3 regions of the Streptomyces sp. NBC_00344 genome follow, and region 3 is predicted to be linked to each of the others. Evidence: predicted binding sites of a transcription regulator. Region 3 holds the regulator's gene; each other region holds the start of a gene.
The links. Region 3 encodes HrcA, which represses chaperone genes, less so after heat shock. Its sites were predicted from a motif close to TTNGCACTCNGNNNNNCNGAGTGCNAA; they were not measured.

Region 1 (10,395 bases), 930 kb from region 3:
TACGACAGGGCGGCACCGGCACTCTCCGCTTCCTACGAGGCGCTCGCCCACCGCCACACCCCCCGCACCAGCCGCTGATCCGGTCCGCTTAACCAGAAAGAGCCGCACAGACCATGACCCCCACCGCCTCCGCCTCCGCCTCCGACAACTACGGAGCACTGCGCGCCCAGCTGGCCACCCTGACCACCGAGGCGTTCCGGCCCGAGCTCGCCGAGATCGACCAGCTGCCCACCGAGGAGATCGCCCGGCTGATGAACGGTGAGGACGCCACCGTCCCGGCCGCGGTCGCCGCACGCCTCCCGCAGATCGCCGCCGCCATCGACGCCACGGCAGCGCGGATGGCGCGTGGCGGCCGACTCGTCTACGCGGGCGCCGGGACTGCCGGCCGGATGGGCGTGCTGGACGCGAGCGAGTGCCCGCCCACTTTCAACACCGACCCGTCGGAGGTCATCGGCCTGATAGCGGGCGGCCCTTCCGCCATGGTCAAGGCGGTCGAGGGCGCGGAGGACTCCAGGGAACTCGCCGCCGGGGACCTGGACACACTGGGGCTCACCGCGGACGACACCGTGGTCGGCATCTCGGCCTCCGGCCGTACCCCGTACGCGATCGGCGCGGTCGAGCACGCCCGCGTTCTCGGCGCGCTCACCATCGGCCTGTCCTGCAACGCGGACAGCGCGCTGGGGGCGGCCGCGGAACACGGTATCGAGGTGGTCGTGGGGCCCGAGCTGCTCACCGGCTCGACCCGGCTCAAGGCGGGTACCGCGCAGAAGCTCGTACTCAACATGCTCTCGACGATCACCATGATCCGGCTCGGCAAGACCTACGGAAACCTGATGGTCGACGTCCGGGCGTCCAACGAGAAGCTGCGCGCCCGCTCACGCCGCATCGTCGCTCTGGCGACAGGCGCCGAGGACGCGGAGATCGAGGCCGCCCTCACCGCGGCCGAGGGAGAGGTGAAGACCGCCATCCTCATCATCCTCGGCTCCGTCGACGCTCCCACCGCTGTGAGCCTTCTCGGCGACACGAAGGGTCATCTGCGCGCCGCGCTGCAGTCCACGACCCGCACCAGCTGAAGCTTTAACTCCGCACCTCCCGCACCACCGGAACCAAAGGCACCACGCACCATGAGCACTTCCGAAGACAAGAACCGCGCCACCGCCGCCGCGATCCTGCCTCTCGTGGGCGGCGCGCAGAACGTCACATCCGTCGCTCACTGCATGACGCGGCTCCGGCTCGGCCTGGCCGACCGGTCGCTCGTACAGGACGAGAGGCTGAAGGCGCTGCCCGCCGTCATGGGCGTGGTCGACGACGACACCTACCAGATCGTGCTGGGTCCCGGCACGGTCGCCCGCGTCACTCCTGAGTTCGAGGCCCTGGTGGCAGAAGGCGGGGCCGCCGCTCCGGCAGCCCCCTCGGCCCCCGCCGCCGCCACTTCCGCTGCGACTGCGACTGCCGAAGACCTCGCCGCTCAGGGCGCGGCGATGCGGGCCGAACGCAAGGCGAAGAACGCCACCCCCTTCAAGCTCTTCCTGCGGAAGATCGCGAACATCTTCGTCCCGCTGATCCCCGCCCTGATCGGCTGCGGCATCATCGCGGGCATCAACGGCCTGCTGGTCAACGCCGGCTGGCTGACCGGCGTCACCCCGGCGCTCGCCTCGATCGCCTCCGGGTTCATGGCACTGATCGCCGTCTTCGTCGGTTACAACACGGCGAAGGAGTTCGGCGGCACCCCGATCCTGGGCGGCGCAGTCGCCGCGATCATCGTCTTCCCGGGCGTCGCCAACGTCTCCGCCTTCGGCGAGAAGCTCTTGCCCGGGCAGGGCGGGGTGCTGGGCGCGCTGGGCGCCGCGGTACTGGCCGTGTACATCGAGAAATGGTGCAGGCGATGGATGCCCGAGTCCCTCGACGTCCTGCTCACCCCCACCATCACGGTTCTGTTCTCCGGTCTGGTGACCCTCTTCGGCCTGATGTACGTGGCCGGTGAGATCTCGACCGGCATCGGCGACTTCGCCACCTGGCTGCTCGCCCACGGCGGCGCGGGCGCGGGCTTCGTCCTGGGCGGTCTGTTCCTCCCGCTGGTGATGCTGGGGCTGCATCAGGCCCTGATCCCCATTCACACCACCCTGATCGAGCAGCAGGGCTACACCGTTCTGCTGCCCATCCTCGCCATGGCGGGCGCGGGCCAGGTCGGCTCGGCCGTTGCGGTCTATCTGCGGCTGCCGCACAACCCGTCGATCCGCAGGACCATCAGGTCCGCGCTCCCCGCGGGTTTCCTCGGGGTAGGCGAACCGCTGATCTACGGCGTCTCGCTCCCCCTCGGCCGCCCCTTCGTCACCGCCTGCGTGGGTGGCGCGTTCGGCGGCGGCTTCGTCGGCCTCTTCAACCAGCTCGGTGACTCCATGGGCTCGACCGCCATCGGGCCGTCGGGCTGGGCCCTGTTCCCTCTGCTCAAGGGCGACCACGGCCTGGGCACATCGGTCGCGATCTACGCGGGCGGGCTGGTGGCCGGCTATGTCGCGGGCTTCGTCGCCACGTACTTCTTCGGCTTCAGCAAGTCGCTGCTCGCGGAGTTCAACGCCGACCCGGCGGCGGTCTCCGCCCCTCTCCCGGCCACGGGTCCGGTCACCGGCCCGGCCACGGGTCCGGCCCCCGCGCCGTCCCGGGATGCCGGCCCCACCACGGGTGGCCCGGCCCAGGAACCGGCCGGTGTCTGACGTGTCCGACCCCGCGCGGGTGTCCGCCGGAACCTGAACCGGCTGCGCCACGGATGCGCAGCACGTCCGACCACCGCACGTCGCTCGAGTCCGCCCCGTGGCTGGAGCGACGGGCCGCTGCTCCTCCTTCCAGCGCCCCTTGCCCGAAACGCGTGAGCAATCACCACCGAAGTGTCATCCGTCGGCTCACCTGAGACGCCGGATGGCACTTCACGGCGGAACGTTCACGCTTTCCCGAAGGAGGTGCCCCCGCACACCCACGCCCCTCGAGCACCCGCGCCCGCTCAAGCCACGCCCACCGCATCCACACTCACGCGGCCAGGCCGGGAAGTCCCGCGAAGGCAGCTCTCCGGGTCCGCCGCCGACAGCGGAGCGTGACCAAAACGTCCCGAACCGGCGCAGCACTTCGCATGCGCACAGTCACCGCGGTTCGACCCCTTGTCTTCTTACTTACTAGTAAGTAAGTTCCGGGTGTCCTGCATCACAGGTCTCATCGTGGAGTCCCACATGCATGCCACAAAACGCCTGGTGGCCACCGCCCTGGTCACCGCCGCCTGTCTCGGCGCGTACGCGGTACCGTCGGTCGCCGCCACCGGATCGGACCATGAGGTGTCCCGAGGGGTCACCATCCCGTCCTTCTACAACCCGCCGGCCGAACTCCCGGCCGCCAACGGCGCACTGATCCGCACGGAGCCGCTGCCCCTGGATCTGAGCCTGCCCGGTCTCGACGGCCCGCTCCCGGGCAGGGCGACCCGGCTGATGTACAAGTCCACGGACTCCAACGGCAAACCGGTCGCAGTGACCGGCGCCTACATCGAGCCGTCGGCCGCCTGGTCCGGCGGCGGGGCGCGCCCGCTCGTCGCCTTCGCCTCGGGCACGATGGGCCAGGGCGACCAGTGCGCCCCCTCGATGGCGCTGCAGCACCCGCTGACGATCGGCAGCAACACGGTGTCCATCGGCTACGAGGACCTGGCGCTGTACCGGCTGCTCGCCAAGGGCGTGGCCGTGGTCGTCACCGACTACGCCGGACTCGGCGCGACGGACAGGCTGCACACCTACGTCAACCGCGTCGACTCCGCCCACGCCGTTCTTGACGCCGGCCGCGCCGCGCACACCGTGCCAGGAGCGTCCGTCGGCCCGGACTCGCGCGTCGGTCTCTACGGTTACAGCGAGGGCGGCGGAGCCACCGCCGCAGCCGCCGAACTCCAGCCGTCCTACGCTCCGGACGTCCCACTCTCGGGCACCTACGCAGGTGCGCCGCCCGCCGACCTCTCGGTGGTCATGAAGGGCATCGACGGCAGCGGTCTGGCCGGTGCGCTCGGCTGGTCCATCAACGGATTCATCCAGTCGGACCCGTCGCTCGCCGAATTCGCCGACACCCAGATCAACGCCACCGGCAAGGCCGCCCTCGCCGACCTCTCCACGATGTGCGTGGGGGACGCGGTCCTCGGCTACGGCTTCAGGAAGAGCACGTCCTGGACGACCAGCGGGAAATCCCTATCCGAGGTCATAGCGAACGCCCCGAACGTCCAAGCGGTGCTGGACGCACAGCGCATCGGATCGCTGAGGCCGGCCGGCCCGGTGCGGGTGGTGACCGGGGTCGCGGACGACATCGTGGTGCACTCGCAGGCACGTCAGCTGGCCGTGGACTGGTGCCGCAAGGGTGCGGACGTCACCTACAAGCCGATGAATCTGCCGAACCTCGGCAACGGCACGCTCCTCAACCACCTGGCCCCGGCCATCGCCGACCAGGGCTCCGCCATCTCCTGGCTGGCCGACCGGCTGTCGGGCAAGCCGACCTCGTCCAACTGCCCGACGATGCCGCTCCAGCCCTGAAGGACCGCATCCAGCCGAGCCGCGGAACGCCCGAGGGCGGCACCCCGCAATGGGGTGCCGCCCTCGGTCGTACAGCGAGCCGTGGAGCTACTGAGCCGGGGCTCAGAAGTCCATGTCACCGCCCGGCATGCCGCCCGGAGCGCCGCCGGCAGCGGCCTTCTCCGGCTTGTCGGCGATGACGGCCTCGGTGGTGAGGAACAGCGCGGCGATCGACGCGGCGTTCGCCAGCGCGGAACGCGTGACCTTCGCCGGGTCGATGATGCCCTCGGCGATCATGTCGACGTACTCGCCGGTCGCGGCGTTGAGGCCGTGACCGATGGGAAGGTTGCGCACCTTCTCGACGATGACTCCGCCTTCGAGACCACCGTTGACGGCGATCTGCTTCAGCGGGGCCTCGAGCGCGAGCTTCACGGCGTTGGCGCCGGTCGCCTCGTCACCCTCGAGGTCGAGCTTCTCGAAGACCGAGGAAGCCTGGATGAGCGCCACGCCACCACCGGCGACGATGCCCTCCTCGACGGCCGCCTTCGCGTTGCGAACGGCGTCCTCGATGCGGTGCTTGCGCTCCTTGAGCTCCACCTCGGTCGCGGCGCCGGCCTTGATGACGGCCACGCCGCCGGCCAGCTTCGCGAGACGCTCCTGGAGCTTCTCACGGTCGTAGTCCGAGTCGGAGTTCTCGATCTCGGCACGGATCTGGTTGACACGACCCTGGACCTGGTCGCTCTCTCCGGAACCGTCGACGATCGTGGTCTCGTCCTTGGTGATGACGACCTTGCGGGCGCGGCCGAGCAGGTCCAGACCGGCGCTCTCGAGCTTGAGGCCGACCTCCTCGGAGATGACCGTGCCGCCGGTGAGGATGGCGATGTCACCGAGCATGGCCTTGCGGCGGTCACCGAAGCCCGGAGCCTTGACGGCGACGGACTTGAAGGTGCCCTTGATCTTGTTGACGACCAGGGTGGAGAGCGCCTCGCCCTCGACGTCCTCGGCGATGATCAGCAGCGGCTTGCCGGACTGCATGACCTTCTCCAGCAGCGGGATGAGGTCCTTGACGCTGCCGATCTTGGAGTTGACGATCAGGATGTACGGGTCGTCGAGCGACGCCTCCATACGCTCCATGTCGGTGGCGAAGTACGCCGAGATGTAGCCCTTGTCGAAGCGCATGCCCTCGGTGAGCTCCAGCTCCAGACCGAAGGTCTGGGCCTCCTCGACCGTGATGACGCCTTCCTTGCCGACCTTGTCCATCGCCTCGGCGATGAGCTCACCGATCTGCGTGTCGGCGGCGGAGATGGAGGCGGTCGAAGCGATCTGCTCCTTGGTCTCCACGTCCTTGGCCTGCTCGAGCAGAGCGGCGGAGACGGCCTCGACGGCCTTCTCGATGCCGCGCTTGAGGGCCATCGGGTTGGCACCGGCTGCGACGTTGCGCAGGCCCTCACGGACCAGCGCCTGGGCGAGAACGGTCGCGGTGGTCGTACCGTCACCGGCGACGTCGTCCGTCTTCTTGGCGACTTCCTTGACCAGCTCGGCGCCGATCTTCTCGTACGGGTCCTCGAGCTCGATCTCCTTGGCGATGGAAACACCATCGTTGGTGATCGTGGGGGCGCCCCACTTCTTCTCGAGGACGACGTTACGGCCCTTGGGGCCGAGGGTGACCTTGACGGCGTCGGCGAGCTGGTTCATCCCGCGCTCGAGACCGCGCCGTGCCTCCTCGTCGAACGCGATGATCTTGGCCATGTGAAGTGGTCCTCCCGGACAGGGGTGGATACGTCGGACCGTTCGGCGCCCGCGACGGACGGCCTGCGAGCCTGATGGTTCCTTGCCCCACCTGGCCTGCGGGCCTCGCCAGCCCGGTCCTTCTGTCACTCTCACCAGGAGAGTGCTAAGCCCAATGATTAGCACTCGACCCCCTCGAGTGCAAGCGCCTTCGGCGAAGGCCGGGTGCCGGGCGGGCGGACGGACAGGCAGGTGGACGGGCCCGGCTCCCGCGGATCCGCGGGGCGGCCGCGGACGCACGAGAGGCCCGTACCCCACTGCGGGGTACGGGCCTCTCGGCGTGAGTGCGTCGGTGGCCGATCGCGCCGAGAATCAGACGGCGAGCTTGACCATGTCCGCCTGCGGACCCTTCTGGCCCTGCGAGATTTCGAACTCCACCCGCTGACCTTCTTCAAGGGTGCGGTATCCGTCCATCTGAATCGCGCTGTAGTGGACGAAAACATCCGCACCACCGTCGACCGCGATGAAGCCGTACCCCTTCTCCGCGTTGAACCACTTGACGGTGCCCTGAGCCATGCCTAACTCCCCTATTACTGGCCCTTGCACGGGCCCGCACTTCGCGGGACCCGGGTCAGACCTTGCGCCGGAACGCGTCGACCGCGGCTGAATGTATCTGCCCAACTGCCCTCTGCAACAGGTCAATCGGACGAGAATTCTGGGATTGGCCGAACGCCCCATTGGGCGGATTCCTCAGGATTCTCGGGCAAGTCGGGCCGGGCAAACGGCACTTACGACGCAAAGGGCTTCACTACTTTGTCCGCACCTTGTCGCGATCTCATATGCACGGGGCATGAACAGCGAAGGGGACTACCCCAACTCTACCGCGCTCAACCACACAGAATTACCCCCTCCGCTTCTCTTGCGGAGGGGGTAATCAGGGTGACCGTGCGGCGCCGGAAGAGCACCAGGAGAGGCTGTCAGCCGCCGGCGACGGCCGGAATGATCGAGACGCCCGCACCGTCCGGCGTTGCCGTCTCCAGACCCTGCTCGAAGCGCACGTCGTCGTCGTTGACGTACACGTTCACGAAGCGGCGCAGCTTGCCCTGGTCGTCCAGGACGCGGGCCGCGATGCCGGTGTGGTTCTTCTCCAGGTCGGAGATGACCTCGGCGAGAGTGCCGCCGTCGGCGGCGACCTCGGCCTGGCCGCCCGTGTAGGTGCGGAGGATGGTGGGGATACGGACCTTGACGCTCATACGGATTACCTTCCAGGAGACCGGGGAGTGGGCGGGACGGGGGGATTCAGCTCGCGGCCAGTCCGGCCTCGCGGAACGCGTCCAGGGTCGGGCGGATCGTCGCGGTGGGACCGGACGTCGGCGCGACGGCGTCCAGGGTCTTGAGGCCGTCACCGGTGTTCAGGACCACGGTGGACAGCGCCGGGTCCAGCAGACCCGCCTCGAGCAGCTTCTTGGTCACTCCGACGGTCACACCGCCCGCGGTCTCCGCGAAGATGCCCTCGGTACGGGCCAGCAGCTTGATCGCGTCGACGATCTGCTCGTCGTTGACGTCCTCGACCGCGCCGCCGGTGCGCCGGGCGATGTCCAGGACGTACGGGCCGTCCGCCGGGTTGCCGATGGCGAGGGACTTGGCGATCGTGTTCGGCTTCTGCGGCCTGACGACGTCGTGCCCGGCCTTGTAGGCGGTGGAGACCGGGGAGCAGCCCTCGGCCTGCGCACCGAAGATCCGGTAGGGCTTGTCCTCGACGAGACCGAGCTTGATCAGCTCCTGCAGACCCTTGTCGATCTTCGTCAGCTGGGAGCCCGACGCGATGGGGATGACGATCTGGTCCGGAAGCCGCCAGCCGAGCTGCTCGCAGATCTCGTAGGCCAGCGTCTTGGAACCCTCGCCGTAGTACGGGCGGAGGTTGACGTTGACGAAGCCCCAGCCCTCTCCGATCGGGTCGCCGATGAGCTCGGAGCAGAAGCGGTTCACGTCGTCGTAGTTGCCCTCGATGCCGACCAGCTCACCGCCGTACACCGCGGCCATCACGACCTTGCCCTGCTCCAGGTCGTGCGGGATGAACACGCAGGAGCGGAATCCGGAGCGGGCGGCGGCGGCGCCGACGGCGCCGGCCAGGTTACCGGTGGAGGAGCAGGAGAGGGTGGTGAAGCCGAAGGCGCGGGCGGCCTCGACGGCGATCGCGACGACACGGTCCTTGAAGGAGTGCGTCGGGTTGCCGGAGTCGTCCTTGATGTGCAGACCACCGGTGATACCGAGCTCACGGGCCAGGTTGTCGGCCTTGACCAGCTTGGTGAAGCCCGGGTTCAGATTGGGCTGGGACGCCACGTCGGCGGGGACGGGCAGCAGCGGGGCGTAGCGCCAGATGTTGTCGGGCCCGGCCTCGATGCGCTTCTTCAGCTCGTCGGGAGAGCCGCTCGGCAGGTCGTAGGCGACTTCGAGCGGCCCGAAACAGGAGGCGCAGGCGAAGATCGGTCCGAGGGCGAAACGCTCTCCGCACTCGCGGCAGGAAAGCGCCGCGGCGGGTCCGAGATCGACGGATCCGGCGGTGCTGGTGGTTTCGGCGACAGTCTGAGCAGCCATGGTGGCGAGGTCCCTTTCTCCTCATCTTCCTCGCGACGTACTTCGCCGCGAGACGGAATTGGCACCTTCCCCACCATGACCTCGCGGTCGGCGGAAGGTTGCCGGGACTTCAACGGGCCGTTCCCTCAGTCCCTCTGGATGAGCGCTGTGACACCGGCCAGGAGGCCCGTGTATTTGTTGTCGTACTCAACCGCGTACTGACCCCCGGCATGCGACGGTCATCCGCGTTGTTCAAGACTGTAACCGAAGGCCGGAACGATTGAGAGAGTCGTCCGCACCGCGAGATGACAGTCGGACAAGCCGCTGCCGCGGCGGGCACACCGAGGAGACACCCCGTGCTGGATGAGGTGGAACGCTGGCTGACCAGGCGTTCCTGGTCAGCTGCCGACCGACCGCTGGACCAGCTGGCTGCCGCCAAGCGTGGCACCAAGGTGAGTGTGGTGCTCCCGGCGCTGAACGAGGAGGCGACAGTCGGTGAGATCGTCGCGACCATCAGGCGGGACCTGATGGAGGCCGTACCGCTCGTCGACGAACTGGTCGTGATCGACTCGGGCTCCACCGACCGTACGGCCGAGGTCGCCGCGGCGGCGGGCGCCCGCGTGGTGCACCGGGACACCGTTCTGCCCCGGATAGCGGCGGTGCCGGGCAAGGGCGAGGTGCTGTGGCGCTCCCTCCTGGTGACAAGCGGTGAGATCGTTTGCTTCATCGACGCCGACCTCAAGGACTTCTCGGCGGATTTCGTGTCCGGCATCGTGGGGCCACTGCTGACCGATCCTGATGTGCACTTCGTCAAGGCGATGTACGACCGTCCGCTGGGCGAGACCCCCGGGCAGGGCGGCCGGGTGACCGAGCTGGTGGCCCGTCCGCTGCTCAATCTGCACTGGCCGCAGCTGGCCGGATTCGTTCAGCCGCTGGGCGGCGAGTACGCCGTCCGGCGTGAGCTTCTCGAACAGCTGCCCTTCCCTGTCGGATACGGCGTGGAGCTCGGCCTGCTCGTCGACGCCCTGCACACGGTGGGTCTCGACGCGCTGGCCCAGGTCGACGTCGGCTCACGCCGGCACCGCCACCAGGACGGTCTGGCGCTGGGCCGGATGGCTGCCGCGATCTACCGGACCGCGCAGCTGCGGCTCTCCCGGGGCCATCTGGTGCGTCCCGCGCTCACCCAGTTCGAACGCGGACCAGGCGGGTTCGTGCCGCGCACGCATCCGGTGGACACCGAGGAGCGGCCGCCGATGCGGGAGCTCGCGGAGTACGAGGCCCGCCGCGCCGCCTGAAAATCCGGGCCGTCCGGCGTTTGAGGCCATCTTCGAGCCGCACGTTTATGCGCCGCGGCCACGGGCTAAGTTCGCCCCATGGCCTCTCCGCACCGTGCAAACGTCCTGGTCGCCTCCAACCGGGGCCCCGTTTCGTACAGCCTGGACGAGGACGGCGGTCTCGAAGCAAAACGCGGCGGGGGCGGGCTGGTCTCGGGGCTTTCGGCGATCGGGGCCGACGCGGACTCGCTGTGGGTGTGCGCCGCGCTCGGCGACGGTGACCGCGA
Region 2 (10,395 bases), 2.1 Mb from region 3:
GCGGCGGGTCTCGCCTGGTTCGCGCTGACGGTCGCCGTCGGATCCACCTTCGCCGTCTCGGTACTCGGCCCTTCGCTCGTCCTGAGCGTCGGTGTCGGCGTCTGCTTCGTCCCGCTGGGCGCGGAGGCCACCGCCGGTGTGATCCCGTCCGAGGTGGGCATGGCGGCGGGCGTGCTCAACAGCTCCCGTCAGATCGGTGGTTCGCTCGGTCTCTCGGTCCTCGCCACGGTCGCGGTGCACGTCTCGTCCCGCGCGCCGCACGGGGGCCGCGCGGCTCTGGCCGACGGGCAGTCGGCGGCCCTGTGGACCGCGGCCGCGCTGCTCGTGGCGGCGAGCCTGGCGGTGGCCCTGCTGCGGGGGCGGCGCAGGCGGGCCACCGCCCCCGCTGAGCCGGCTCCCGTGACGGCCGCCGTGTCCCGCTGAACCCCGGGTGGCAGCGGCGTCCACCCGCGGGGCGGGCGGGACGTCACAGACGCGGCCTAGGATGCGGCCATGTCATCAGCCATGGACCTGGCCCCGGCGATCCGGAACGCCCTGGCGCAGCGGCTGATCGACGCGCTCACCGCGCAGTGCCCCGGCTCACGGGCCGGGCTGCGGGGCTCGCTCGCCCGGGGGACGGCCGATGCCTACAGCGACATCGACCTCGCCTGGACGGTCCCCGACGCGGAATTCGACGCCTGTGCGGCGGGTGCCGGGGCGTGTCTGGCGCGGGTGCGGGAAGTGGCTTCGCTGCGCAGCGACCCGGACCTCCAGCGCTCCCGCGGACGACGGCTGCTCTTCGTCGCCTTCCGGGATCTGCCGCTCTTCTGGCGGCTGGACCTGGAGATCTCGGCGGAGTCGGCCGCCGGGGACCCGGATCACGACCGAGGAAACCCGCAGGCACGCGGCGACGACTGGTCGCCGGCCGCGAGCGCGCTCGCCAATGCGGTTGCCGCCGTCAAGGCGGTGCTGCGCCACCAGCCGGACACCGCGCGAGGGCTGCTGGAGCGCGGGCTCCGGCGGGTCGGCGCCCCCGGCGCCGTCAGCGGGCGATGGCCGGAGGACGTCGCGCGCCTCGCCCGCGCGGCTGCGGGGCTGGAACCCGAGCAGCGCCCCCTCGCCGACCGGGTCGTACGCCTCGCCGATGAGCTGCTGCCCCGCCACCCGGCCGGCTGACCGACCGGGCCGGCGGATTTCCGCGCCGTTGCGCGTAATCTGAGGGGAGGATCATGCGTGTCCAGGGGGAAGGGGCGGCAAGTGGACTGGTTCTGGTGGGTGTTCATCTTTTTCATGGTCGGCGGCTTCGGCTGGATCGCCGACACCGGCCGTACCGCGCTGCGCACGCGCCATGAGCGCAGGATGGAACGGCTGCAGACCGCGGAGCGGGAACGCCGGGAGGTCGAGGCGGCGCACAAGCCGCCCGAGCCGGTCTGCGGCTGTACGCACCATCTGGCCAAACACGACCGGCAGGGCAAATGCCATGAGACCGTCGAGGTGCCGACGGCCTGGGACGAGAACAAGAAGCCAGTGAGTTTCGAGCCAGGCGTCTGCAACTGCCAGCAGTACGTGGGCCCGCAGCCGCTGTCCCAGGTGTACGCGGAGGAGCTCACCGACCTGGGGTGACCGTGGCGTCCCCCGCGGGGCCGGGCGCCGGCCGGCCGATCAGCATCGACGGTGCGCCCGCCACCCGGGTCAGGAAGACGGTCGCCTCGTTGGGGCCCGCGGGCTTCACCCTGCGGCGCACCTCCTCCGGCTCCACCGCCGAGCCGCGCTTCTTGACGGTGAGCCGGCCGACCTCGCGCTCGCGGAGCAGCGCCTTCAGCTTCTTGAGGCCGAAGGGCAGTTCATCGGTGATCTCGTAGGCGGTCGCGTACGGGGTCCGGCGCAGTTCGTCCGCCGTGATGTAGGCGATCGTCTCGTCGATCAGCCCGCCGTCCAGGTCTTCGGCGACCTCGGCGACCAGATGGGCGCGGATGACGGCGCCGTCGGGCTCGTACAGATAGCGGCCGACCGGGCGCGGCGCGGGATCGGGCAGGCCGCGGCCGGTCAGGGTGGCTCCCGAGGGGAGCAGGGTCGCTCGGCGCGTGCCGGGGACGATGACGTGTCCGGCGCCGGCGTGGTGCCAGAGCACGGCCTCCTTCACGTCTCCCGTGTCCGAGATCCACTCGGCCTCGAAATCGTCCGGAACCAGCTCGTGCGGGATGCCCGGAGCGATCTTGATGGCGCCGCTGCCCGCCTCGCGTACCGCGTCGACGGCCCAGGACAGCGGCGGCGAGTAGGCCTCGGGATCGAAGATGCGGCCCCGGCCGCCGCGCCGTGCGGGGTCGATGAACAGGGCTTCGCTGCCGGATCCCCGCCAGTCGTACGCGGTGACGTCCTCGCAGGCGAAGGTGGCCCGGTGGTGCTGCCCCAGCATCTCGGCGTTGGTCCTGGCGACCAGGCAGGTCATCGGGTCACTGTCCACGGCGTGCACGGCGAAACCGGCCCGGGCCAGCGCGAGCGCGTCGCCGCCGATTCCGCAGCAGAGGTCGGCGACCGAGGCGGCACCGATGTCCCGGAAGCGTCCTGCCCGGTACTCGGCGACCGACTTCCGGGTGGACTGCTCGACGCCGTTCGGTGTGAAGAACATCCGGTACGCGTCCTCGGCGCCGAACTTCGCCACCGCCCGCTGCCTCAGCCGTGCCTGTCCGAGTGCCGCCGAGACGAGATCGGGGGAGTGGTCGCGGCGCAGATGCGTCGCGATGGACAGTTCCCGGGAGGGCTCGAAGTCTCTCAGTGAGTCGAGCAGGGCACGGCCCTGGCCGGTGAGCAGTGCACGGAAGGTGTCGAGGTCGGTCACCGGTCCATTGTGGGCCTTGCCAGGTACAGCGAACCGAGTGCGATGCCGACCGGGCAGAACCTCGCGGTTCCATGGCGCAGCGGTGGACGGAGCGCGGGCGGCCGGAGGACGCCACGGCCCATCGAACTGGCACTCCGCTTGACCGAGTGCTAATCGCCGTCCTAGTCTCAGTTCTGGCACTCCCCACGGGAGAGTGCCAAATCTGGCGACGGGCCGGTCCGGCACCCGCGACGACGGATCCATCCGGTCGCCACCTCAAACAGTTCACCCCGTGAGATCTCCGAAGGGGGAGACCGGATCGTGTCGACAACCAGCTCCAAGGTTGCCATTAAGCCGCTCGAGGACCGCATTGTGGTCCAGCCGCTCGACGCCGAGCAGACCACGGCCTCCGGCCTGGTCATTCCGGACACCGCCAAGGAGAAGCCCCAGGAGGGCGTCGTCCTGGCCGTGGGCCCGGGCCGCTTCGAGAACGGCGAGCGTCTTCCGCTCGACGTCAAGACCGGCGATGTCGTTCTGTACAGCAAGTACGGCGGCACTGAGGTGAAGTACAACAGCGAGGAGTACCTCGTTCTCTCGGCTCGCGACGTGCTCGCGATCATCGAGAAGTAATTCACCTGCGTATTTCCTGATCTGCGCCCCTGGCCCCGCATCTGCTGTGTTCGCACACCGAGTTGGCGGGCACCGGGGGCGCAGCTCTTTTTGAGAGGACTGAATCAGCTCCATGGCGAAGATCCTGAAGTTCGACGAGGACGCCCGTCGCGCCCTCGAGCGCGGCGTCAACAAGCTTGCCGACACGGTCAAGGTGACGATCGGCCCCAAGGGCCGCAACGTCGTCATCGACAAGAAGTTCGGTGCTCCCACCATCACCAACGACGGTGTCACGATCGCCCGCGAGGTCGAGCTCGACGACCCGTACGAGAACCTCGGCGCCCAGCTGGTGAAGGAGGTGGCCACCAAGACCAACGACATCGCTGGTGACGGCACCACCACCGCCACCGTGCTGGCCCAGGCGCTCGTCCGCGAGGGCCTGCGCAACGTCGCCGCCGGCGCCTCGCCCGCCTCCCTCAAGAAGGGCATCGACGCCGCGGTCAGGGCTGTGTCCGACGAGCTCCTCGCGACCGCCCGCCCCATCGACGACAAGTCCGACATCGCCGCCGTGGCCGCGCTCTCCGCGCAGGACAAGCAGGTCGGTGAGCTCATCGCCGAGGCGATGGACAAGGTCGGCAAGGACGGTGTCATCACCGTCGAGGAGTCCAACACCTTCGGTCTGGACCTGGAATTCACCGAGGGCATGGCCTTCGACAAGGGTTACCTCTCGCCGTACATGGTGACCGACCAGGAGCGTATGGAGGCCGTTCTCGACGACCCGTACATCCTGATCCACCAGGGCAAGATCGGCTCCATCCAGGACCTGCTTCCGCTCCTGGAGAAGGTCATCCAGGGCGGCAGCTCCAAGCCGTTGCTGATCATCGCCGAGGACGTCGAGGGCGAGGCCCTTTCGACCCTGGTCGTGAACAAGATCCGCGGCACCTTCAACGCGGTCGCGGTCAAGGCCCCCGGCTTCGGCGACCGCCGCAAGGCGATGCTCGGCGACATGGCCACCCTCACCGGTGCCACGGTCATCGCCGAGGAGGTCGGCCTCAAGCTCGACCAGGCCGGTCTTGACGTACTGGGCTCCGCCCGCCGCGTCACGATCACCAAGGACGACACGGTCATCGTCGACGGCGGTGGCAAGTCCGACGAGGTCCAGGGCCGCGTCAACCAGATCAAGGCCGAGATCGAGTCCACGGACTCCGACTGGGACCGCGAGAAGCTCCAGGAGCGCCTCGCGAAGCTGGCCGGCGGTGTGTGTGTGATCCGTGTCGGTGCCGCCACCGAGGTGGAGCTCAAGGAGAAGAAGCACCGTCTGGAGGACGCCATCTCCGCGACCCGCGCCGCGGTCGAGGAGGGCATCGTCTCCGGTGGTGGCTCCGCTCTGGTGCACGCCGCGAAGGTTCTCGAGGGATCCCTCGGCAAGACGGGTGACGAGGCCACCGGTGTCGCCGTCGTCCGCCGCGCCGCCGTCGAGCCGCTGCGCTGGATCGCGGAGAACGCCGGCCTCGAGGGCTACGTCATCACCGCGAAGGTTGCCGAACTCAGCAAGGGCGAGGGCTTCAACGCCGCGACCGGCGAGTACGGCGACCTGGTGAAGGCCGGCGTCATCGACCCGGTCAAGGTCACCCGTTCCGCGCTGGAGAACGCCGCGTCCATCGCTTCGCTGCTGCTCACGACCGAGACTCTGGTCGTCGAGAAGCCGGCGGAGGAGGAGCCCGAGGCGGGTCACGGTCACGGTCACTCGCACTGACGCGTAACCGCACGGCCAACAGCCGCAGAAGGCCCCTGTTCCCACCGCCCAGCGGTGGGGGCTCGGGCCTTCCGGCGTTCAGCCGACCGCGCCCGGGCCGTGGCTGAGAAGTCCCGGCTGCCCCGCCCTCCGGGCGGGGCGGACGCCGCTGTTTCTCACACACCGCCCAACTGGCGCATCAGCCCCATGATGTCCTCGTGCCACCAGCCTTCCTGAATCCTGCCGTCCTTGAACCGGAAGATCGTGGTGCCCGTCATGGCGCACTGCTTGCCCGTGGGCGCCATACCCATGAAGTCACCCTTGTGGGTGCCGTTCCAGGTCCACAGCGTCACGACGTCATCACCCTCGCAGATCTGCCTGTCCAGGCTGAAGGTGAAGTCGAAGGCGGCACGCCATCCGCTGACATCGCCCCGGATGCCGTCGGACCCGATCACGGTGTCCTCCCCCTTCGCGATGTCGTGGTCGGCGTAGTCGGCCGCGAACAGCTCGTCGATGGCGTCGAGGTTGCCTCCGACGGCCACCTCGTGGAAGAACCGGCGGGACATCTCCTGGTGCAACTGCTCGTCGCGGACCACATCGAGGTCGGTGAAGGTGGGCATCCCGTCGCAGAGCTCCACCATCTCCTGGAAGATCCGGTCGGTCTCCGGCAGCTTGGAGTTCGCCACCGCGTCCTCGTACGACGGGAATTCGACGATCTCGACGTAGTGCGCTCCGTCGGAACGGTCCTTGCCGATCAGGCTGTGGGTGGCGGTCCGTCTGCCCTTGGTCTGTTCGACCCACTGATCCATGAGGCGGTCCATGTCGTCGAACCGCTCAGTCTTGCAGTCGATCACCTGTATGAACTTCATGGTCTCTCCCGGCCTCGCGTTCTGGGTGGGATGGTCCCAGTTTAGTGAGGTATCCGGGAGAGATCAGCTCATGTGGGGCGTCACCCCGCACGCGCTACTGAGGCCCGTACTTGCGGCCTGTCCTGGAGCTGATCCCTCCGAGCAGCCCGCGAGGCGCCAGCTTCACCGCGCCCATCAGCGCCTTGTACCTGGGGTCCGGGATGGACAGCGACTTCCCCCGCGCCAGATCCCCCAGCGCCGCCGCCACCAGCTTGTCGGCGTCCAGCCACATCCAGCCGGGAATGTTGCCGGTGCCCATACCGGCCCGCTGGTGGAATTCCGTACGGACGAACCCGGGGCACAGCGCCATCATCCGCACCCCGGACCCCTGCAGATCCTTCGCCGCACCCTGGGTGAACTGCACGACCCATGCCTTCGAGGCCCCGTACGTGCCGCGTGGCAGGAACGCTGCCACCGATGCCACATTCACCACTCCGCCGCGCCCGCGCGAGCGCATTCCGGCGACCGCTGCCGCCGTCAGCCGCAGTACCGCCTCGCAGTGCACCCGGAGCATCTTCAGCTCGTCCGCCATCGGGACGTCCAGGAAGCGGCCCTTGTTGCCGAACCCGGCGTTGTTGATCAGCAGATCGACGACGTTCCTGGTGTCCGAGAGCCGCTTCTCGACGGCCGCGATCCCCTCATCGGTGGCCAGATCGGCGGTCAGCACCTCCGCCTCGATACCGTGCAGATCGTGCAGTTCGGTGGCCTGGCTCTGCAGTCGCTCCGTGTCCCGGGCCACCAGCACGAGGTTGTGCCCGTCCCTGGCCAGCCGCCGCGCGAAGGCGGCTCCGATTCCCGCTGTCGACCCCGTGATCAGTGCTGTCGTCATGGGCGGAACGTTAGTGCCCCCGGTGACCGCCCTGACGACCGCCCGCGTGGCCGGCGATGTGCCCGCCCCGCTGCCGCTCGCCGACCGCCGCGAACCGCCGCAAAGCACCTCGGCCCGGCGGGCGCCGCCCGCCGGTCTCAGTGGGACCCGGGCGCCGAAGGTCCGTACCTGTCGGTGTATTCGCGTGCCACGGCGAGCAGTCCGGGCTCCATCCACTCGGCTGCCACCATGGTGCGCGGCAGCAGTTCCCGCTCCACGGTCACCGCCCGGAACAGCAGCGCCACCGTGATGTCGTGGCCGGGCCGGTGCACGATCTCGATGGGGTCGCCGGCGGTGAACTCGCCGGGCTCGATCACCCGCAGCAGCGCACCGGGCGCCCCTGCCCGGGTGAAGCGCCTGACCCAGCCGCGTTCGCCGATGTGGCCCTGGAACGTGCGGCAGGGAACGCGGCCACCGGTGACCTCGAGCACCACATCGGAGCCGATCCGCCACCGCTCACCGATGAGAGCACCGCTCACATCGATGCCGCTGGTAGTGAGGTTCTCGGCGAACGAGCCTTCGGCCAGCGGGCGGCCGAGTTCCCGCTCCCAGCTGTCGAGGTCCTCGCGGGCGTAGGCGTAAACGGCCCGGGCGTCGCCGCCGTGGAACCGCAGGTCACAAACCGAGTCGCCCTCGACCCCACTGCCGCCCACCCCTTTGGGGCCCGGCGCGAACACCCGTACCGGTCCGGTGACCGGGCGCTTGTCCACACCGGTCAGACCGCCATCGGAATCCGTGTGATCCGAGCTCTTCGCCGGCCCCGTATTAACTGAGAGAAGCTTCATACAGGCAGGCTAAGGGTCCCTCACCCAAGCCTGCCGTCACTATCCGGCTCCTGCTCCAAGAATCGCTTATGATCACCGCATGATCGAGGCCCGCCATCTCCGTGTCCTGCGCGCCGTCGCCGCCGCCGGCTCCTTCTCCGCCGCGGCACGTGAGCTGGGCTGCACCCAGCCTGCGGTGAGCCAGCAGATGAAGGCCCTGGAGGCCTCCTGCGGCACCACCCTGCTGATCCGTACCGGCCGTGAGATGCGGCTCACCCAGGCGGGTGACGCCCTGGTGCGGCATGCAGCCGGCATCATCGCCGGGCTGACCGCCGCGGAGGAGGAGGTGGCCGCCATCGCGGGGCTGCGGGCCGGCCGGGTGCGTCTGGCGTCCTTCCCCAGCGGCAGCTCGACGCTGGTCCCCACCGCTCTGGCCGCCCTGCGGGCCGCGCATCCGGGCACCCGGGTCTCCCTCGTCGAGGCGGAACCGCCGCGGTCGGTCGGGATGCTGCGTGACGGCGAATGCGATGTGACACTCGCCTTCCGCTACGGGCCCGAGACCGGTGAGTGGGACGACCTGGTGGTTCGCCGGCTGCTCACCGACCGCATGGTCGGTCTGCTCCCCGAAGGGCACCGGCTGGCCGGAACGGCCGCCATAGGCGTCGGCGATCTGGCCGACGAGTCCTGGATCGCGGGCTGTCCGCGCTGCCGCCGCCAGCTGATCGATGTCTGCGCCGGCGAGGGGTTCGTGCCACGGATCGACTTCGCGACCGACGACTACCCGGCGGTGATCGGCCTGGTCGGTGCGGGGCTGGGGGTGGCGGTGCTGCCCGAGCTGGCGATCGAGTCGGTGCGCCGCAGGGGCACTGTGGTGGTGCCGGTCGAACCCGCGGTGCAGCGGGAGATCGTCGCACTGACGCTGCCCGATCTGGCACGCGTGCCCGCGGTCGCGGCGACGCTGGACCGGCTCGCTGTGGCGGCCACCCGCTGACCGCCGTTCGGCGGTGGGTAGCGCGGGCCGCGGGGTGCTGTCCGGCCGGGCCACGACGCGGCTCGCCGGAGCGCGCAGGCGTCTCGGGGCGCTGGGCGTCCTCCCGGCCTCGTCCTGGCGCCGGAGCGCCCGACCCGCCGTCCTGGCACCGGGCCACCTGACCTGCGGCCATGACCGGTCCCGGCTCGGTCTTCGGTACTCAGGGACTCACGCCGGGGGCCGTGCACGGCGGATCACGGCATGCGGGAACGTTTCTGCGGAGAGGGTCGGTCGTTGATCCACTAGCTGGGCCCCGACCCGTTGGGGGTCGCCGCGGTGATCAACCGGTTGCGCGCCCGTCCCATGAGTTCCTCGCGTTCGTCCTCGGTCAGTCCGCCCCACACGCCGTACGGTTCGCGCACGGCAAGGGCATGGGCGGCGCATTCGGCGCGGACCGGGCAGCGCATGCAGACCTCTTTCGCCGAGGTCTCGCGTGCGCTGCGCGCCGCGCCGCGTTCGCCTTCCGGGTGGAAGAAGAGTGAGCTGTCCACCCCGCGGCAGGCCGCGAGGAGCTGCCAGTCCCATAGGTCGGCGTTGGGTCCGGGAAGGCGGGAAAAATCTGCCATTGCTTGTCCCCTTGAAGCCGTTGTGAGGCGGGGGCGGTGACGTCGACCGCACCCGCGACCGTACATCCACGATGTAAGTAGATGTAAATATGACTCATTACGAATCTAGTCACAGACACTGGCAAAACGGAAGAAAAGCAGCTGAATGGGTCACGACTCGGCAATCCGGACATGCGGAGCGCGAAGCTCCCCTCTGCAACCGCTCCCTCACGTAGAGTGCTGAAGGCGGCCGTCCGGCCCGTAACTCTTTCGAGTGACCATCGTTGAGAGTGCGTGGGCGGTTGAAACAACAAGCGCTCGGGCACATGTCCGAGAGGCGTCGACCGCACAGGTGACGATTTGTACTCAGCCTGGAGGCTCAAGGTGACGCGCATCAGCTGCGGAGGGCGGTCATGACATCCGTCCTCGTCTGCGACGATTCCCCGCTTGCCCGAGAAGCGCTCCGTCGAGCGGTCGCGACCGTGCCCGGCGTCGAGCGTGTGACGACGGCGGCCAACGGCGAGGAAGTCCTCCGCCGCTGGGGTGCCGACCGTTCGGACCTGATTCTGATGGACGTACGCATGCCCGGTCTGGGCGGCGTCGAGACCGTGCGACGGCTGCTCTCGGCGGACCCCGGCGCCCGGATCATCATGCTGACGGTCGCGGAGGATCTGGACGGTGTCGCTCTCGCGGTCGCCGCCGGTGCCCGCGGCTATCTGCACAAGGACGCCTCGCGCGCCGAGTTGCGGGCGACGGTGACACAGGCGCTCGCCGACCCGACGTGGCGACTCGCCCCGCGGCGCCTTCGTTCGGCCGAGATGGGAGCGGCGCCCACGCTCACCGCACGCGAGATCCAGGTACTCGAAGGGATGAGTCACGGACGCTCGAACGCCGAGATCGGCCGTGAGCTCTTCCTCTCCGAGGACACGGTGAAGACGCACGCCAGAAGGCTGTTCAAGAAGCTCGGCGCCTCGGACCGCGCGCATGCGGTGGCGCTCGGTTTCCGATGGGGACTGGTTCGTTAGAGCATGGCCTGCAGGACCCCCGTCCGCTCGATCGCGGACGGGGTGGCGGACGCCCCACATCGGTTTCCCGCGCGATGCCGCATCCTTGAGGTGTGGAGTTCCTCGGGGACGAGT
Region 3 (10,395 bases):
GTGAACTGACACCCAGCCTCAAGCTGAAGCGCCCGGTGGTGGAGCGCGAGTACAAGGCGCTCATCGAGGACATGTACGCGGGTTCGCGCGAGGCCTGACCCGTCGCACGGGCCGTGTTCCGGCCCGGAGGACCGCGGTGGTGGCAGCGGGCCGGCCCTCGGGCCCGGCCCGCTGCCACCACCGCGGGCCGGGAGACCTGCCGGCCGGGTGACAATGGAGGCATGCCTTCCGTACTGCCCGATGGTGAGCCCGTGCCCGACGACGGGGCGCTGCCCGGTCATGCCCTGGCAGGCGCGGGTGAGCGGCCGCTCGGGTTCTATCTGCACGTGCCGTACTGCGCGACGCGCTGCGGCTACTGCGACTTCAACACCTACACCGCGACGGAGCTCCGGAGTTCCGGCGGTGTGGCGGCCTCCCAGGACAGCTACGCGGCGAACCTGATCGACGAGGTGAGGCTGGCCCGCAAGGTGCTCGGCGACGACCCCCGCCCGGTGCGGACGGTGTTCGTCGGCGGCGGCACGCCGACCCTGCTCGACGCCTCCGACCTGGTGCGGATGCTCGGTGCGGTCCGCGATGAGTTCGGTCTTGCCGATGACGCGGAGATCACCACCGAGGCCAACCCGGAGTCCGTCGGCCCGGCCTATCTGGCGGCTCTGCGGGAGGGCGGCTTCAACCGGATCTCGTTCGGGATGCAGAGCGCCCGGCAGCATGTGCTGAAGGTCCTGGACCGTACGCATACGCCCGGCAGGCCCGAGGAATGTGTCGCCGAGGCGCGCGCCGCGGGCTTCGGCCACGTCAATCTCGATCTGATCTACGGCACGCCCGGGGAGTCCGACGACGACTGGCGGGCCTCGCTGGCCGCTGCCGTCGGGGCGGGTCCCGACCACATCTCCGCCTACGCGCTCATTGTCGAGGAGGGCACCGGGCTCGCCCGGCGGATCCGGCGCGGCGAGGTCCCGATGACCGACGACGACGTCCACGCCGACCGCTATCTGATCGCGGACTCCGTGCTGGCCGAGGCGGGCTACTCCTGGTACGAGGTCTCCAACTGGGCGACCACCGACGCGGCGCGCTGTCTCCACAACGAGCTGTACTGGCGGGGGGCGGACTGGTGGGGCGCGGGCCCCGGAGCGCACAGTCATGTGGGCGGCGTGCGCTGGTGGAACGTCAAGCATCCGGGGGCCTACGCCGCGGCCCTGGCTTCCGGCAGGTCTCCGGGGGCCGGCCGCGAGATCCTGCCCGACGAGGACCGCAGGGTGGAACGGATCCTGCTCGAACTGCGGCTGCTCGAGGGGTGCCCGCTCTCCATCCTCGCTCCCGCCGGGCTGGCGGCGGCCCGCCGGGCGCTGGCGGACGGGCTGCTGTCGGCCGGGCCCTTCGAGGAGGGACGGGCCGTGCTGACGCTGCGGGGGCGGCTGTTGGCCGACGCGGTGGTCAGGGACCTGGTGGACTGAGCGCGCGCCCGGGGCCGCAGCGCGACGCCCCGGCCCGGCCGGACCGCGCCGCCGGCCCTGTTCCGGCCCGCCCCTTTCCCGTAGCGATCCGGCGCCGTTGCGGCGTCCTTCCAGGTCCGGAGCCCGCACACTGTTCAGGGTTCAGGCCGGGGCCGTCACGAAGTCGATGAGCTCCTCCACCCGTCCCAGCAGCTCCGGCTCCAGGTCCCGGTAGGACCGCACCCCGGAGAGAATCCGCTGCCAGGCCGCACCGGTGTTCTCCGGCCACCCCAGAGCCCGGCACACGCCCGTCTTCCAGTCCTCACCGCGCGGCACCGCGGGCCACCCCTCGATCCCGGCCGCGGCGGGTTTGACCGCCTCCCAGACGTCGATGAAGGGGTGGCCCACGACCAGCGCGTGGTCGCCTGTGACTTCCGCCGCGATACGGGACTCCTTCGAACCGGGCACCAGATGGTCGACCAGCACCCCGAGCCTGGCGTCCGCCGCCGGTGCGAACTCGGCCACGATCGCGGGGAGATCGTCGATACCGCCCAGATACTCCACGACCACGCCCTCGACCCGCAGGTCGTCGCCCCACACCCGCTCCACCAGTTCCGCGTCGTGGCGGCCCTCCACGTAGATCCGCCCGGCTCGGGCGACCCGGGCCCTGGCTCCGGGGACAGCGACCGAACCCGAGGCCGTGCGGGCGGGGCGCCGCGGCGCCGCCGCGGGCCGTACGAGGGTGACCGGGCGGCCCTCCAGCAGGAAGCCGCGCGGGGGCATCGGGAAGACCCGGTGCTTGCCGAAGCGGTCCTCCAGGGTGACGGTCGGCCCCTCGGCCGTCTTCTCGCACCGGACGACCGCACCGCAGAACCCGGTGGTGACCTCCTCGACGACCAGATCGTGTTCGGCCGCGACCTCGGGGGCAGGCGTCTGCTTCTTCCACGGCGGCGTGAAGTCGGGGCTGTAGCTGCGCATTCCGCAGACGCTACGACACCCGTGAGCGCGCTGCCAGCACATCCCGCTGGGCACGGACGAAGGAGGCGTCCACCACAGCCCCGTGGCCCGGCACGTACAGCGCGTCCTCGCCGCCCAGCGCCAGCAACCGGTCAAGGGCGGCAGGCCACTGCGACAGCACCGCGTCGGGGCCCGCCTGCGGCTCGCCGGACTCCTCGACGAGGTCGCCGCAGAACATCACATCGGGGCTGCCCGGGACGAGGAGCACCAGATCGTGGCCGGTGTGCCCGGGGCCGATGTTCGCCAGGACGACCTGCCGGCCGCCCAGATCGAGGGACAGTTCACCGGAGACGGGATGGTGCGGCCCGACCAGCCGGTCCACCGCCTCGTCGGCCTCGGCCTGCGGGAGACCGTGACGTACCGCGTCGTCGCGCAGCGCGCCCGCGCCGCGGGAGCCGCGGGTGAGGAGCCGGTCCGCACCCACCGCTCCGTACACCCGGGCGCCCGGGAAGGCGGCGGTCCCCAGCACGTGGTCGAAATGCGGGTGGCTCAACGCGATGTGCGTCACTTCCCGGCCCAGCAGCTCCGCCACCCCGGCGCGGATCGCGGAGCCCTCGCCGAGCGACGAGCCGGTGTCGTAGAGCAGTACCGCATCCCGGCCCGCGACCAGTCCGACGGTCGCGTCCCAGCCGGGGAGACGGCGCCGGCCGACATCTGCGGCAAGGTGTTCCCAGCCGGAGTCTTCCCAAGTGACGTCCATACCGAGACGCTATCCGCAAATGGCCCGCAGCGGCGCGATAGCGTGACGGGCCGTGCTTGCCAGGGGTGAACCTCTCCGCCGTACACTGGGAGGTCGCTGGCACTCGAACGCACCGAGTGCCAGGCAGGCCCCGCCGACGATCGACAACTGGAGGTGTGCGCGGTGCTCAGCGAACGCAGACTCGAAGTGTTGCGCGCCATCGTCCAGGACTACGTGGGCACCGAGGAGCCGGTCGGTTCCAAGGCGCTCACCGAGCGGCACCGGCTCGGCGTCTCGCCGGCCACCATCCGCAACGACATGGCCGCCCTGGAGGACGAGGGCTTCATCGCCCAGCCCCACACCAGCGCAGGGCGCATCCCGACGGACAAGGGCTACCGGCTGTTCGTGGACCGGCTCGCGGGCGTCAAGCCCCTCTCGTCGCCCGAGCGGCGCGCCATCCAGAACTTCATGGACGGCGCGGTCGACCTCGACGACGTGGTGGGCCGGACGGTGCGGCTGCTGGCCCAGCTGACCCGGCAGGTCGCCGTCGTGCAGTACCCGTCGCTGACCCGTTCCACGGTCCGGCACGTGGAATTGCTCTCACTTGCCCCCGCCCGGTTGATGCTGGTGCTGATCACGGACACCGGACGGGTTGAGCAACGCATGATCGACTGTCCGGCGCCTTTCGGTGACACGTCGCTGGCGGACCTCAGGGCCCGGCTGAACAGCCGGGTGGTGGGGCGCCGTTTCGCAGATGTGCCCCAACTGGTGCAGGATCTTCCCGAGTCCTTCGACCAGGAGGACAGGGGGACTGTCACGACCGTCCTCTCGACCCTGCTGGAAACCCTGGTCGAGGAGACGGAGGAGCGGCTGATGATCGGCGGAACCGCCAATCTGACCCGCTTCGGACATGACTTCCCGCTGACCATCAGGCCGGTGCTGGAAGCACTCGAGGAGCAGGTCGTGCTCCTCAAACTGCTCGGGGAGGACTCGGGCATGACCGTGAGCATCGGGCATGAGAACGCCCACGAAGGACTGACGTCCACATCGGTCGTCGCCGTCGGCTACGGTTCGGGCGACGAGGCAGTCGCCAAACTCGGCGTGGTCGGACCGACCCGCATGGACTACCCCGGAACGATGGGAGCGGTACGCGCAGTGGCACGTTACGTCGGACAGATCCTGGCGGAGTCGTAAGTGGCCACGGACTACTACGCCGTTCTCGGCGTGCGCCGCGACGCTTCCCAGGACGAGATCAAGAAGGCATTCCGGCGGCTGGCGCGCGAGCTCCACCCGGACGTGAATCCCGATCCCAAGACGCAGGAACGCTTCAAGGAGATCAACGCCGCTTACGAGGTGTTGTCGGACCCGCAGAAGAAGCAGGTCTACGACCTCGGCGGCGACCCGCTGTCACAGGCCGGCGGCGGTGGCGCCGGCGGCTTCGGCGCGGGCGGCTTCGGGAACTTCTCGGACATCATGGACGCCTTCTTCGGAACGGCGTCCCAGCGTGGGCCGAGGTCCAGGACGCGGCGCGGCCAGGACGCGATGATCCGACTGGAGATCGACCTCAACGAGTCGGCCTTCGGCACCACCAAGGACATCCAGGTCGACACCGCTGTGGTCTGCACGACCTGCAGCGGTGAGGGCGCGGCCCCCGGTACGTCGGCGCAGACCTGCGACATGTGCCGCGGCCGCGGCGAGGTCTCGCAGGTCACCCGGTCCTTCCTGGGCCAGGTCATGACATCGCGGCCGTGCCCGCAGTGCCAGGGTTTCGGCACGGTCGTGCCGACTCCCTGCCCGGAGTGCGCGGGCGACGGTCGCATCCGCTCCCGCCGCACGCTCACGGTCAAGATCCCGGCCGGGGTCGACAACGGCACCCGGATCCAGCTCGCGGGTGAGGGCGAGGTCGGCCCGGGCGGCGGTCCCGCCGGCGATCTCTACGTCGAGATCCACGAGTTGCCGCACGCGGTCTTCCAGCGGCGCGGAGACGATCTGCACTGCACGGTGACCGTTCCCATGACGGCAGCCGCTCTCGGCACCAAGGTGCCGCTGGAGACGCTGGACGCACTGGAGGAGGTCGACATCCGGCCGGGCACCCAGTCCGGCCAGTCGATTCCGATGCACCAGCGCGGCATCACGCATCTGCGTGGTGGCGGCCGGGGTGACCTGATCGTGCACGTCGAGGTGCTGACCCCGTCGAAGCTCGACCCCGAGCAGGAGCGGATACTGCGGGAGTTCGCCAAGCTGCGCGGCGAGGAACGGCCCACCGGGCAGTTCCAGCCGGGTCAGCAGGGCCTGTTCTCCCGGCTGAAGGACGCGTTCAACGGGCGGTAGCCGTCCGGTCCCGCGGACCGCGGGACATCGGTTCGATACGGTGCGGAGGACGTGACACGATGCAGTCATGTCCTCCGCACTCGCCGATCTCTGCCGGTATCCGATCGTGCAGGCCCCCATGGCGGGCGGTGCTTCGGGCCCGCAGCTCGCCGCGGCCGTCAGCGAGGCGGGCGGCCTCGGATTTCTCGCCGCCGGGTACAAGACCGCCGACGGCATGTACGAGGAGATCAAACAGCTGCGCGGTCTCACCGGACTGCCCTTCGGGGTGAATCTCTTCATGCCGCAGCCGGAGAGCGCCGACCCCTCCGCCGTCGAGGTCTACGGCCATCAGCTCGCCGGTGAGGCGACCTGGTACGAAACCTCGCTCGGGGACGCGCTCGGCAGCTCGGACGACGGTTACGAGGCCAAGCTCGCCATACTGCTGGACGACCCCGTACCGGTTGTCTCCTTCACCTTCGGATGCCCGTCGCGCGATGTCCTCGACGCCTTCGACCGGGTCAACACCTTCACGATTGTCACCGTCACCACCCCCGAAGAGGCCCAGGCCGCCCAGTGGTGCGGTGCCGACGCTGTCTGCGTCCAGGGTGTGGAGGCCGGCGGGCACCAGGGCACCCACCGCGACGACCCGCAGACCGACGGGACGGGGATCGGGCTGCTCGCACTGATCACCCTGGTGCGGGAGACCGTTCAGCTGCCCGTCATCGCGACCGGGGGCCTGATGCGCGGCTCCCAGGTCGCCGCGGTGCTCGCGGCGGGCGCGGACGCGGCGCAGCTCGGCACCGCGTTCGTGGCGTGCCCCGAGTCCGGAGCCCATGTGCTGCACAAGCAGGCACTGACCAATCCGCTGTTCGTGCGGACGGCGCTCACCCGGGCGTTCTCCGGCCGCCCGGCCCGGGGGCTGGTCAACCGTTTCATGCGCGAGCACGGTCCGTACGCGCCCGCCGCCTATCCGCAGGTGCACCACCTCACCGCGGGACTGCGCAAGGCCGCGGCCGGGGTGGGCGATGCCCAGGGCATGGCGCTGTGGGCCGGACAGGGGCACCGGCTGGCCCGTGACCTGCCGGCCGGCCGGCTGGTCGACGTGCTGGTCGCCGAACTGGAGGCGGCGCGCGCCGCGTCGGCGGAGCGGGGCAGGCCGTGACCGCCCCTGTCTTCGTCGCGGAGGACCTCGGCAGTGCCGGACCGGGCCCCGGCGGCACCTTCGTACTGCAGGGCCCCGAGGGCAGGCACGCGGTGTCCGTGAAGAGGCTGCGGGCGGGCGAGGACATCGTGCTGACCGACGGCCGCGGCCGGTGGGCGGACTGCGTGGTCCTGGCGGCCGAGGGCAAGGACCGTCTGGTCGTGGAACTCGGCACCCGGCACGAGGAGCCGCCGCCCGTGCCGAGGATCACCGTCGTCCAGGCACTCCCCAAGGGGGACCGCGGCGAGGTCGCGGTCGAGACGATGACGGAGACCGGCGTCGACACGATCGTGCCCTGGCAGGCCGCCCGCTGCATCACCCAGTGGCGGGGCGAGCGGGGCGCCAAGTCCCTTGCCAAATGGCGCAGTACGGCCAGGGAGTCCGGCAAGCAGTCGCGCCGGACGCGCTTCCCCGAGGTCGCGGACGCGGCGAGCACCAAACAGGTTGCCGCACTTCTGGCCGAAGCGGACTTCGCCGCTGTCCTGCACGAGGACCGGGACTACGGGAGCGCCCCACTGGCCGCGGTGGAGCTGCCTTCCGCGGGGGAGATCGTGCTGGTCGTCGGCCCCGAAGGGGGAGTGTCCCCGGAGGAACTGGCGGTCTTCGCGGATGCGGGGGCGAGGACCAGCCGGCTGGGCGCGAGTGTGCTCAGGACATCCACCGCGGGGACCGCAGCGGCAGCGCTCCTGCTGGGGCGTACCGGGCGCTGGGGGTAGTGCACTTCGCGCCCCCGGTGCGCAGGCGGGCGTTGTCCGTCCATTGATGAGCGGGCAGCGGGAGTGCGTGCCGGGTGTCGCGACGGGGCGAAGGTCGCCCATAGCGCCCCCGGGAGCCGGGCGTTACGGAGGAACGCGGCTGTTTTCCCCTCGCCCACCCGGGTGATGTGGCCGCAAGACACCTACCGGCTCACCCGCGCCGGTGGGACCCTGCCCTTCATGGGGGCAATGAGACGAGCACACTACGGGCCGGTTTTCGCGGCCGCCGCCGCTGCCGCGGCTGTCGCCGGCGTCACCGCCTGCGACCCGGTCGGCGGACTGGACACCGCTTCGGTCGCCTACACGACCGACCGCACCGCGACGAGCGCCCTGGAACACCACGGTGTGGGGGTCCAGTGGCTGAGCTGTACCGCCGACGACGGGAAGGCCGACTACGGGCACACCAGGGTGACGCCCTCGCCGTCCGCCTCCGCGCGGAGTGTGGCGAAGGTCGACTGCCAGGGCAGGACGAAGAACGGCAAGGACATCACCGTCAAGGGCAAGGTGACCAAGGCGGTCGACGGCCGGTGTGTGCGTGGGGACCTGACGGGCCGGGTAGGTGGCGAACTCGCCTTCCGGGCAACACTTCTGGGCAACTGCGACGCCGCCCCGACGAGCAGCGGGGCGAACCCGCCGGGCACAGGAGGCGGGGCCCGGCCGACGGTCACCGTCACGGTGACGGTGACGCAGTACCCGGGCAAGTGACCACCCGCCCGGCCGGCCGGGGGCGCTCCCGGGAGAACCGCAACTCCGGCTCCGACGGCCGGATGACGGCCTGAGGGCTGTCCCGTCGTCCGTGGCGGGCGCAGGACGGCAGCGACGCCGTCCCGCCGCATCGGGAGCACCCGAATACGCCACGTATGCGGATGTTCCGCCGCCTTGCGATGCACCGCATCCGGCGCCGTACGTAATCCACCAGGGACTACGGACAGCCCTTAGGGTGATCCATGTGACGCAGCCTGCTTATCTCCGGTTTCCGCATATCCAGGGCGAATTGATTGCCTTCACCGCAGAGGACGACGTCTGGATGGCCCCGCTCGGCGGCGGCCGCGCCTGGCGTGTCAGCGCCGACAACCGGCCCGTCGACCATCCACGGATATCTCCCGACGGCCGGTGGGTGGCCTGGACGTCCACCCGGGACGGGGCGCCCGAAGTGCATCTCGCGCCGGCCGATGGCGGCCCTTCGAAGCGCCTGACCTACTGGGGTGACGCCAGGACATCCGTCCGCGGCTGGACGCCGGAGGGCGAGGTGCTGGCCATCAGCACCTACGGCCAGGCCTCGTTGCGCCGCAGCTGGGCGCGGGCCGTGCCGGTCGACGGAGGTCCGGCGAGGACCCTGCCGTACGGCCCTGTCGGCTCCCTCGCGTACGGGCCCGGCGGGCGGGTGCTGCTGCTCTCGGCCACCATGGGGCGCGAGGCCGCCCACTGGAAGCGCTACCGGGGCGGCACCGCGGGCAAGTTGTGGACCGGGGAGGCCGGGGGCGACTTCGTACGGCTCCACCAGGACATCGAAGGGAACATCGAGTGCCCGATGTGGGTGGGGGAGGACGCATCGGACGCCGGAGCGCGGGGGACGGCGCCGGGGAGGGTGGCATTCCTCTCCGACCACGAGCGGGTCGGCGCGCTGTACTCGTCCCGCCCGGACGGCTCGGATCTGCGCCGCCACAGCGGAGTTGACGGGTTCTACGCCCGCCAGGCGGCCACCGACGGGGCCCGTGTGGTGTACGCATCCGCGGGTGAGCTGTGGATCGTCGACGACCTCGAGGGGGCCGAGCCGCGCCGGCTGGACATCAGGCCCGGCGGACAGCGGGCCGATCTGCAGCCGCACCCCGTGAGCGGCGTGCACCGCATCGGTGCGGTGTCCCCGGACCGCACGGGCCGGGGCAGCGCCGTCGAGTCCAGGGGTGCCGTCCACTGGGTCACCCACCGGGAGGGCCCGGCACGCGCGCTGGCCACCGAGCCGGGGGTACGCGCCCGGCTGCCGCGCACCTTCAGGTCCGAGGGCACCGAGCACGTCGTCTGGGTCACCGACGCCGAGGGCGAGGACGCCCTGGAGTGCGCGCCCGCCACCGGCGCCGCCCCGGAAGCCGCGCCCCGCCGACTCGCCCAGGGACGTATCGGCCGGGTCCTGAGTCTGGCGGCCGCCCCCGACGGCAGCCGCTTCGCGGTCGCCGCGCACGACGGGCGGGTGCTGATCGTCGAGCGGGAGTCCGGCGACGTGCACGAGGTCGACCGCAGTGCTGACGGCGACGCATCGGGGCTGGTCTTCTCTCCCGACTCGGCCTGGCTCGCCTGGTCGCACCCCGGTCCGCAGCCGCTGCGTCAGCTGAAGCTCGCGCACCTCGCGGACCTCTCCGTCGCCGAGGCGACACCGCTGCGCTTCCGGGACTTCCAGCCCGCGTTCACCACCGACGGCAAGCACCTCGCCTTCCTCTCCGAGCGGGCCTTCGACCCGATCTATGACGCACACGTCTTCGACCTGGCGTTCATCGGCGCCTGCCGTCCGCATCTGCTGACGCTCGCCGCCACCACGCCTTCGCCGTTCGGCCCGCAGCGCCACGGCCGTGCCGCCGAGAAGGACAGGGACGCCGACGAGCACGACGCACCCAGCGCACTGCCGGTCACCCGTATCGACCTCGAAGGGCTCGCCGACCGGATCGTGCCGCTGCCCGTGGAGGCGGCGAGCTACTCCACGCTGCGTGCCGCCAAGGACGGCCTGCTCTGGCTGCGCCATCCGCTGCGCGGAGTCCTGGGCACGACCAGGGCCACCCCTGACGCACCCTGGCCGCGCACGGTGCTGGAGCGGTACGACCTGGAGAAGCTGCGCAGCGAGGAGATCGCGTCCGACGCCGATCACTTCGAGGTGAGCGGCGACGGCAAACGGCTGGTGCTGCAGACGGAGGGCTCGCTGCGCGTCGTCCCGTCCGACAGCCGGGCCCCGTCCTCCGACGACGAGGACTCCGACAGCAGCATCACCGTCGACCTCGCCCGTATCCGCCG

Region 1: a site for HrcA is predicted at 6,437-6,463, ahead of groL (chaperonin GroEL). Genes of this name have one in related genera too.
Region 2: a site for HrcA is predicted at 2,945-2,971, ahead of groES (co-chaperone GroES). Genes of this name have one in related genera too.

Annotation. Positions count from the first base shown of each region.
Region 1 is NZ_CP107996.1:3,844,905-3,855,299, reverse strand. It holds gene OHS16_RS17415 (MurR/RpiR family transcriptional regulator) at 1-78, shown strand, start outside; gene murQ (N-acetylmuramic acid 6-phosphate etherase) at 114-1,073, shown strand; gene OHS16_RS17405 (PTS transporter subunit EIIC) at 1,125-2,714, shown strand; gene OHS16_RS17400 (lipase family protein) at 3,222-4,550, shown strand; gene groL (chaperonin GroEL) at 4,653-6,278, opposite strand; gene OHS16_RS17390 (cold-shock protein) at 6,630-6,833, opposite strand; gene OHS16_RS17385 (MoaD/ThiS family protein) at 7,235-7,510, opposite strand; gene thrC (threonine synthase) at 7,557-8,855, opposite strand; SAM riboswitch class I at 8,874-9,000, opposite strand; gene OHS16_RS17375 (glucosyl-3-phosphoglycerate synthase) at 9,191-10,129, shown strand; gene OHS16_RS17370 (alpha,alpha-trehalose-phosphate synthase (UDP-forming)) at 10,208-10,395, shown strand, end outside.
Region 2 is NZ_CP107996.1:2,661,965-2,672,359, reverse strand. It holds gene OHS16_RS11965 (MFS transporter) at 1-423, shown strand, start outside; gene OHS16_RS11960 (nucleotidyltransferase domain-containing protein) at 493-1,155, shown strand; gene OHS16_RS11955 (hypothetical protein) at 1,237-1,602, shown strand; gene OHS16_RS11950 (THUMP-like domain-containing protein) at 1,586-2,818, opposite strand; gene groES (co-chaperone GroES) at 3,119-3,427, shown strand; gene groL (chaperonin GroEL) at 3,540-5,162, shown strand; gene OHS16_RS11935 (ester cyclase) at 5,318-6,010, opposite strand; gene OHS16_RS11930 (SDR family NAD(P)-dependent oxidoreductase) at 6,105-6,878, opposite strand; gene OHS16_RS11925 (MOSC domain-containing protein) at 7,016-7,702, opposite strand; gene OHS16_RS11920 (LysR family transcriptional regulator) at 7,782-8,672, shown strand; gene OHS16_RS11915 (WhiB family transcriptional regulator) at 8,954-9,277, opposite strand; gene OHS16_RS11910 (response regulator transcription factor) at 9,670-10,281, shown strand.
Region 3 is NZ_CP107996.1:4,775,138-4,785,532, forward strand. It holds gene OHS16_RS21465 (AMP-dependent synthetase/ligase) at 1-98, shown strand, start outside; gene hemW (radical SAM family heme chaperone HemW) at 222-1,454, shown strand; gene OHS16_RS21475 (DUF3097 domain-containing protein) at 1,596-2,411, opposite strand; gene OHS16_RS21480 (MBL fold metallo-hydrolase) at 2,422-3,150, opposite strand; gene hrcA (heat-inducible transcriptional repressor HrcA) at 3,313-4,323, shown strand; gene dnaJ (molecular chaperone DnaJ) at 4,324-5,460, shown strand; gene OHS16_RS21495 (nitronate monooxygenase) at 5,528-6,601, shown strand; gene OHS16_RS21500 (16S rRNA (uracil(1498)-N(3))-methyltransferase) at 6,598-7,356, shown strand; gene OHS16_RS21505 (hypothetical protein) at 7,585-8,100, shown strand; gene OHS16_RS21510 (S41 family peptidase) at 8,345-10,395, shown strand, end outside.